4 regions of the Bradyrhizobium sp. SZCCHNS3002 genome follow, and region 1 is predicted to be linked to each of the others. Evidence: predicted binding sites of a transcription regulator. Region 1 holds the regulator's gene; each other region holds the start of a gene.
What was found. The regulator LexA, encoded in region 1, represses DNA repair genes until DNA is damaged. The targets are predictions, from matches to a motif close to TGTTCNNNNTGTGTTCNG.

Region 1 (2,202 bases):
TCGTAGCGGACGTCCTCGGCAAAGGCCAACTCGGTGCCGGGCAGCATGCAGACTGCGACGGTCGGCTCGCTCTCCAGCGCGAAGCCGCGGGTGGCGGTGCCACGGAAGGTCATCGAGATCAACGTCTCGCCGACCTTGGCGGGACGGGACGCAACCGCATGGAGGCTGTAGTCACACATCGGATCGCTCCTCGTTGAGAGATAGCCGACCCACGCTCCCCCCGGACAGGCGCAGGCCTCTATCAGAGTGGACATCGATGGTGATGTTAGCGCGCGCTTCGCGGCAATTCTGCGCTGATCTGCATCGCGTGTGCCCGCGGCCGATCACAAGCGTTTGAGCATGCCGCGCTGCACATCATGAAGTGCATTCGCGTGTGGCGTATTTTGCTGGCTGATTCCAGCTTGGCTGGCTTCTCGCTCGGCGGCGACAGCGCGTGCGCCCGCCGCCGATCGACCGATCCCATTCGCGATCAGTACTTGCGGTACAGCCCGACCAGCTTGCCTTGGATCTTCACCCGGTTCGGCGGCAGGATGCGCACCTCGTAGGCGGTGTTGGCCGGCTCGAGCGCGATCGATGCGCCGCGGCGGCGGAAGCGCTTCAAGGTCGCTTCCTCATCGTCGATCAGCGCCACCACGATGTCGCCGGTGTCGGCGGTCTCGTTGCGCTGGATCAGCGCCATGTCACCGTCGAGGATGCCGGCATCGACCATCGAGTCGCCGCGCACCTCGAGCGCATAGTGATCGCCGTTGCCGAGCATGTCGGCAGGCACGCTGATGGTGTGGCTGCGCGTCTGCAGCGCCTCGATCGGGGTACCGGCGGCGATGCGGCCCATCACCGGCACCGCGACAGGGCGCTCGCCATCGTCCAGCGCGGGAGTGCTGGTGCGCACCTTGCCGAGATTGCCTTCGATCACCGACGGCGTGAAGCCGCGACGGTTGCCCGCGGCCTGCGACAGCTCGGGCAGCTTGATCACCTCGATCGCGCGGGCGCGATTCGGCAGCCGGCGGATGAAGCCGCGCTCCTCGAGCGCCGTGATCAGGCGATGAATGCCGGACTTCGAGCGCAGATCGAGCGCATCCTTCATCTCGTCGAAGGACGGCGGCACGCCGGCTTCCTTGAGCCGCTCGTTGATGAACCGCAGAAGTTCGTACTGTTTGCGCGTCAGCATTTCGACCTGGTCCCCGGTTTGTTGTTGTCCGAGTCCAGGAGCTGCGCCTTGAGCACAAGCCGGCTGAGAGCGCCCTGGAGTCGGACCGTCATCGCGTCGCCCGCAACATACTAAAAACAAATCATGAACGGACACTATATGTTCGATGTGTGTTCCGCAATCCTAAAAATATGATGAACGGACCGGGCTTTACCGGGGAAGCGGCTCAGTTCGGCAGGCGCAGGATCTCGCACGGGCTGCCGGCAGGCGCCTTCGGCGCAAACGCCGGCCGGATCACCAGCGCCTGCGACAGCGCGAGATTGCCGAGCAGCGACGAATCCTGCTGCGTCACCGGTGTTGCGACCAGGGTGCCGTCGGCGCGCTCCTTGAGCTGCGCCCGCAGATAGTCCTCGCGCGAATCGTTCGCCCCCAACTCGCGGCCGAGCAGGGCGGTCTCGCGCGGCATCACGGCCTCGTCGCGGCCGAGCAGGCGCCGAATCAGCGGCACCATGAACAGGATGGCGCAGACATAGGACGACACCGGATTGCCGGGCAGTCCGATCACCCTGATGTCGCCGAGCCGTCCGTGCATCATCGGCTTGCCCGGCCGCATCGCGATCTTCCAGAACGCCATTTCGACGCCCTCGGCCTCCAGCGCCTGCTTGACCAGGTCGTGATCGCCGACCGAGGCGCCGCCGGTCGTGATCAGGACGTCGGCCTCGGCCGCGCGGGCGCGCCGGATTCCAGCGACCGTCGCCTCCATCGTATCCGCGGCGATGCCGAGATCGATCGGCGTCGCGCCCTCGCTGCGCACCAGCGCCCGCAGCGCGTAGCCGTTGGAATAGACGATCTGCCCCGGGCCGGGCGTCGAGCCCGGCATCACCAGCTCGTCGCCGGTGGCGAGCAGCGCCACCTTCGGCCGCCGCCGCACCGGCAGCGCCGGATGATTCATGCTGGCCGCCAGGGACAGGTCGCGGTCGCTGAGCCGGCGCCCGGCCTTCAGCAGCACCATGCCCTGGTGGAAGTCGACGCCGGCCGGCCGGATGTGCCGGCCT
Region 2 (2,202 bases), on a different contig from region 1:
CCCAGGCAAGCTTGGGGTCGATGTCGAGCGGCAGCATGCCCTCGTTCTCCTCGACGATCTCGTCGGCGTCGAAGCCGTAGAACCGCATCAGCCAGTCGGCCTGGTACAGCCGGTGCTCGCGCACCAGAGGCGGGGCCTGCAGCGGCAGCGCGCGGCTGGCATCGGGGATCGGGCTGAAGGCGGAGTAATACACGCGCTTGAGCTTGTAGGCGCCGTAGAGATTGGCCGAGGTCGACAGGATGACGCGGTCGTTGGCCGCGTCGGCGCCGACGATCATCTGCGTGCTCTGGCCGGCCGGCGCAAAGCGCGGCGGCTTCGCCCGGCGCACCGTCTTCTTGGCTTCCGCCGTCTCGTCGAGCTTCAGCCTGAGACGGCCCATGGTGCGGCGGATCGCGCGCTGGTCCTTCTCCGGCGCGAGCTGCGTCAGGCTCTCTTCCAGCGGCGTCTCGATGTTGATGCTGAGCCGGTCGGCGTAGCGGCCGGCTTCCGCGATCAGCGCCTCGTCGGCTTCGGGAATCGTCTTCAGATGGATGTAGCCGCGGAAGCGATGCTCCTCGCGCAGCTTGCGCGCGACGCTCACGACCTGCTCCATCGTGTAGTCCGGGCTGCGGATGATGCCCGACGACAGGAATAGCCCCTCGATGTAGTTGCGGCGATAGAAGTCGATGGTGAGCTTCACCACCTCGTCGACCGTGAAGCGGGCGCGCGGCACGTTGGAGGAGGCGCGGTTGACGCAATACAGGCAGTCGTAGTTGCAGGCATTGGTCAGCAGAACCTTGAGCAGCGAGATGCAGCGTCCGTCCGGCGCATAGGAATGGCAGATGCCCATGCCGGGCGCGGTCGAGCCGAGACCCTTGCCGTCGCGGGAATCCCGCATCTCAGTACCGCTGGAGGCGCAGGACGCGTCGTACTTGGCGGCATCGGCCAGGATCTCCAGCTTGCGGAGCAGCTCCATACCTTTGAATCCCTTTGATTCCATTCGTTGAATCGTATCCGGGGCAATCCCGATTGACTCTCTCGAAGGCGTTAGCTTTATATTAGAACGTATCATGAACAAAGAGGGTCGTCGCGGGTTCAACTGCCTGCTTCACTTGAGAACGGCAGCGCCCGCACGATGGATTGAAGAGGAGCGGCGACGGATGACCGGCGCACGCATGGATACGCTCGCGCGTCTGCGCGGCCGCATTGCCCGTCTCGAGGCGGGAGATGGCGCACATGATTTGCGCCGGGTCGCGCTCGGCCATGACGCGGCCGATGCGGTGCTGCAGGGTGGGCTCGCCACCGGCGCGCTGCATGAGGTGTTCGCCGAGACCGGCCGCCAGGCGGCGGCCGCGACCGGCTTCCTGTGCGGGCTTGCCGCGCGTGTCGCCGCGCGCCGGCCGCTGATCTGGATCCGGCAGGATTTCGCCGAGCGCGAGATGGGCGCGCTGTCGATGAGCGGGCTCGCCGAGCTCGGCCTCGATCCGCGTCGGATCGTGATCGTGCGCGCGCCCGATCTCGATCACGCCCTGCGCACCGCCGCCGACGCGCTCGCCTGCGATGCGCTGGGCGGTGTGATGCTGGAGGTGTGGGGCGAGACGCAAAAGCTCGATCTCGTCGCCAGCCGCAAGCTGACCCTGGCGGCGCAGGAGTCCGGGGTGACGGCGCTCATGCTGCGCATCGCGGCCACGCCCGAGCCCTCGACCGCCGAGACGCGCTGGATCGTCCGCACCGCGCCGTCGCTGCCCTCGGCGCCCTGGATGGCGTGGGGCGCGCCGCGCCTCGATGCCGAGCTCATTCGCAACCGTCACGGCCAGACCGGACGATGGATCATGGAGTGGACCCCCGATGCATGCCGTTTCAATGAACCGGCGGCGGATCCTCAGCTTGTGGCTGCCGCGCCTGCCCATCGATCGCATCAAGCGCAGCCGCGCCGCCGATCCGCATGATGGCCTTCCGCAGGCCGTCGTCCTCAAGGATGCCAATGTGCTGCTGATCCATTCGTTGGACGAGGCGGCGGCGCGTCACGGCGTCAGCCTCGGCCAGCCCTTGGCGAATGCCCGCGCGGTCTGTCCCGATCTCGTCGTGCACGAGGCGGATTTGGCGGCTGATGCAAAGATGCTGGAGGGCATCGCCGACTGGTGCGACCGCTTCACGCCGCTGGTGGCGCTCGATCCCCCGCATGGGCTTTTGCTCGACATCACCGGCTGCGTGCATCTGTTC
Region 3 (2,202 bases), on a different contig from region 1:
TGGCCGGACTCTGCTTGCAGGGCGGCTGCACATCTGCATCGAAATCGTGCGTCTGCACGCACGATGAGCCGAACAAAAGCAGAAGAGGCGAGGGAACTTCGTTCTTCTCAGGAGAACCACGGACCGTGCGATCTACGCACGCGTGTAGGAGTTTGGTAGTTTCAAGGAAAAGTCTTGACGAGCTCGATCGGCCCGACGATCGCGGCATTGAAGTCGGCGAGGTCTTCGCTGGGAATCCAGTACTCGAGATGCTCTCGGCCGCCGGCCTCATGCACTTCGTACGCGTCGATGAAGCGTCGCAGGATCGCGAAGCGCAGCACATGGCCGCAGCCGCTCGCCGGTACGTTCCAGTCCCTCGCGATCTTCACGGCATAGGCCTCGGTCAGCACCGGGTAGAAGATCGGCTGCTCCGGAAGGCGCGGCGGAAACGCCCGCATGCCCGAGGCTGCGATCAAGGCGAACTCCTTTGGGCCGACCGGGCGCCACAGCGTGAGGGTCTGTTCCTTGTTGGATCCGGTCATGCTGGTCCCGAAAATTGGAAGCGGTAGGGGGCTCACAGAGAAGGACCAGCAGGATGATAGGGCACGGTCGAGACCACAATAACAACTTATAATTGAAGTGGCGTCTGTCACTGGCGCGACAGGCGAGGTTGGAGCGCTCGGACAGGCCGGTCGTAATTCGCATGATCGCCGGTCGGCGGCTGCGCCGCTCGCGCGCATGGCCTCCGCCTTCAGCCGAGCCAGGATCCTCTCGCGGTCGCCGTCATCCAGCATCCCTTTACTTCGCTTGTGGGCCCGCTCGTCGGGCAGCGCTTCCTCAGCGGTGCTCGGTGCACTGGCGCCGGCCCTCGGCCCCTCGAGCGGCAGGCGTGTCCCCGCGGCTGTCAGGGGTTTGCGAAGAGAAGAGGCGTGATTGTCGAGAAGAACATATTGCGAACAAAGAACGGATGGAGTACATTCACCTCAAGATTGCTGGCCGACCTCGTTAACCGTTTGTCCATCTCGCGAATCCCCGCCATAAGGAGCGCCAATGTCCGCCACCGCCCTGCGTATCGTCGAAGGTTCCTCAATGGATAAGAGTAAGGCGCTCTCTGCTGCGCTGTCCCAGATCGAACGTCAGTTCGGCAAGGGCTCGGTGATGAAGCTGGGCAAGAACGACCGCTCGATGGATGTCGAGACGGTGTCGACCGGCTCGCTCGGGCTCGACATCGCGTTGGGGATCGGTGGGCTGCCGAAAGGGCGCATCGTCGAGATCTACGGTCCGGAATCCTCGGGCAAGACCACGCTGGCGCTGCACACGGTGGCGGAAGCGCAGAAGAAGGGCGGCATCTGTGCCTTCATCGATGCCGAGCATGCGCTCGATCCGGTCTATGCGCGCAAGCTGGGCGTCAACATCGATGAGCTCCTGATCTCACAGCCGGATACGGGTGAGCAGGCGCTGGAGATCTGCGACACCCTGGTGCGTTCCGGTGCGGTCGACGTGCTGGTGGTCGACTCGGTGGCGGCGCTGGTGCCGAAGGCCGAGCTCGAAGGCGAGATGGGCGAGTCGCTGCCGGGCCTGCAGGCCCGCCTGATGAGCCAGGCTCTGCGCAAGCTGACGGCCTCGATCAACAAGTCCAACACGATGGTGATCTTCATCAACCAGATTCGCATGAAGATCGGTGTGATGTACGGCTCGCCGGAGACCACCACCGGCGGCAATGCGCTGAAATTCTATGCCTCGGTCCGCCTCGACATCCGCCGCATCGGCGCGATCAAGGAGCGCGACGAGGTGATCGGCAATTCCACCCGTGTGAAGGTGGTGAAGAACAAGCTGGCGCCGCCGTTCAAGCAGGTCGAGTTCGACATCATGTATGGCGAGGGCGTCTCCAAGATGGGCGAGATCCTCGATCTCGGCGTCAAGGCCGGCATCGTCGAGAAGTCCGGCGCCTGGTTCTCTTACGATAGCCAGCGTCTCGGGCAGGGACGTGAGAATTCGAAATCGTTCCTCAAGACCAATCCGGACATGACCGCCAAGATCGAAGCCGCGATCCGCCAGAACTCCGGCCTGATCGCCGAGCAGATCCTGGCCGGCAATGCCGAGCGCGACGCCGACGGCGAGGAGCCGGCGGAGGAGTAGAGCTACGACGGCGGCGGGTGCCATGGACGTCGTGTTGCCGACGTTCCGGCGCCCGTTTGCAGATGTGTAGTGTTCTGCCGAAAT
Region 4 (2,202 bases), on a different contig from region 1:
GGTTGGCGCCGATGCGCCGCGCGCCCTTCGGCGCCAGCGCCTGCAGCTCCGGCATCAGCCGGCCCTGCGCGTCGAACAATGTGTCCGGCTCGTAGCTCTTCAGCCAGGCTTCGAGCAGCGCGAGATGCTCCGGCTTGCCGCGCGGATTGGCGATCGGCACCTGGTGGGCACGCCAGAAACCTTCGACCTTGAGGCCGTCGACCTCCTTCGGGCCCGTCCAGCCCTTCGGGCTGCGCAGCACGATCATCGGCCAGCGCGGCCGTTGGATCGTTGCATCCGGCTGACGCGCATTCTGCTGGATCGAGCGGATGCTTGCGAGCGCGACATCGAGCGCGTCCGCCATCTGCCGATGCATCGGCTTGGGCTCGGCGCCTTCGACGAACAGCGGCTCATAACCGTAACCTTCGAACAGGCATTTGAGCTCGGCGTCGCCCATGCGGCCGAGCACGGTGGGATTGGCGATCTTGTAGCCGTTGAGATGCAGGATCGGCAGCACCGCGCCGTCATGGGCCGGGTTCAGGAACTTGTTCGAATGCCAGGACGCGGCGAGCGGGCCGGTCTCGGCCTCGCCGTCGCCGACCACGCAGGCCACGATCAGATCGGGATTATCGAACGCCGCGCCATAGGCGTGCACCAGCGCGTAGCCGAGCTCGCCGCCTTCATGGATCGAGCCCGGCGTTTCCGGCGCCGCATGGCTCGGAATGCCGCCAGGGAAGGAGAACTGCCGGAACAGCTTGCGCAGGCCATCGGCATCGCCCGTGATATCCGGATAGATCTCGCTGTATGTGCCTTCGAGATAGGTGTTTGCGACCATGCCCGGACCGCCATGGCCGGGACCGCAGATATAGATGACGCTGAGATCCTGGGCCTGGATGGCGCGATTGAGATGGGCGTAGATGAAATTCAGTCCGGGCGTCGTCCCCCAGTGGCCGAGCAGGCGCGGCTTGACGTGCTCCGCTTTCAGCGGCTCGCGCAGCAGCGGGTTGTCGAGCAGATAGATCTGCCCGACCGAGAGATAATTGGCCGCACGCCAGTAGCGGTCGAGCAGGTCGAGATCATCGGCCGGGATCGTCTGGTGGGAAGACGTGATGTTCATGTAACCTCGCTTGCCGTCCGCTTCGCGCCCGCGGGAGAGTGCATTAGAGTAACGCCGCACCGTCCCGTTCCAGTGCGCTGCGAGGATAGAACGGGAATGTGATGGTTGGCCTTGCGCCGGCTCAGAACCACCGCGCAAATGTTCTCTTTTGTTCTTGTAATGTTCGCTTTGTGTGCTATGTCTTGGCCATGAGCCGAGCATCTTCACATGCCCTCAAGCGCCCGCCGGTCCCGGTGCCCTCCGAGCCGGCGGGCGCGCCTTCTTTCGGTCCTGACAAGGACTTCCCCGAACTCGCGGTCGCCATCGAACGGGGCCGGCGCCGCGGCCGGGGTGCACAATCCAATGCGAGCGGCCGCTACGAGGCGGAGGCGCGCGTTGTCTTCGACGACGGCTGGCAGAGCCTCGAAGATCTGCCGCCGTTCAAGACCACGGTCGCGACCGATACCTCGCGCAAGGTCATCACCCGCAACGACTCGCCGGACATCGGTTTCGATCGCTCGATCAATCCGTATCGCGGCTGCGAGCACGGCTGTGTCTACTGCTTCGCGCGGCCGACCCATGCGTTTCTCGGGCTGTCGCCTGGCCTCGACTTCGAATCCAAGCTGTTCGTGAAGCCGGATGCGCCCGCTCTCCTGGAGAAGGAGCTCGCGGCCAGCGGCTACGAGCCGCGGATGATCGCGATCGGGACCAACACCGATCCCTACCAGCCGATCGAGCGCGAGCGGAAGATCATGCGCGGCATCCTCGAGGTGCTGGAAAAGGTTGGCCATCCCGTCGGGATCGTCACGAAGTCGGCGCTGGTGATGCGTGATGCCGACATCCTGGCGCGGATGGCCAAGAAGAACCTGGCGAAGGTCGCGATATCAGTGACCACGCTGGATCCGAAGCTGGCGCGCACCATGGAGCCGCGGGCGTCGACGCCATCGAAGCGGCTGGAGGCGCTGCAGGCGCTCTCGAAGGCTGGCATCCCGACGACGGTGATGGTGGCGCCGGTGATCCCGGCGCTCAATGACAGCGAGATCGAGCGCATCCTCGATGCCGCCGCCCATGCCGGGGTCAAGGAAGCCTCCTATGTGCTGCTGCGGCTGCCGCTGGAGGTGCGCGAC

Region 2: a site for LexA is predicted at 1,039-1,056, ahead of QW845_RS09040 (DNA repair protein). Genes of this name have one in related genera too.
Region 3: a site for LexA is predicted at 921-938, ahead of recA (recombinase RecA). Genes of this name have one in related genera too.
Region 4: a site for LexA is predicted at 1,257-1,274, ahead of QW845_RS17680 (PA0069 family radical SAM protein). Genes of this name have one in related genera too.

Annotation. Positions count from the first base shown of each region.
Region 1 is NZ_JAUHHY010000001.1:141,125-143,326, forward strand. It holds gene QW845_RS00645 (hypothetical protein) at 1-179, opposite strand, end outside; gene lexA (transcriptional repressor LexA) at 470-1,168, opposite strand; gene glp (gephyrin-like molybdotransferase Glp) at 1,374-2,202, opposite strand, start outside.
Region 2 is NZ_JAUHHY010000003.1:412,582-414,783, reverse strand. It holds gene QW845_RS09045 (putative DNA modification/repair radical SAM protein) at 1-955, opposite strand, end outside; gene QW845_RS09040 (DNA repair protein) at 1,140-1,928, shown strand; gene QW845_RS09035 (DNA polymerase Y family protein) at 1,828-2,202, shown strand, end outside.
Region 3 is NZ_JAUHHY010000013.1:93,551-95,752, reverse strand. It holds gene QW845_RS25400 (hypothetical protein) at 162-455, opposite strand; gene recA (recombinase RecA) at 1,030-2,118, shown strand.
Region 4 is NZ_JAUHHY010000007.1:352,110-354,311, forward strand. It holds gene QW845_RS17675 (phosphoketolase family protein) at 1-1,096, opposite strand, end outside; gene QW845_RS17680 (PA0069 family radical SAM protein) at 1,285-2,202, shown strand, end outside.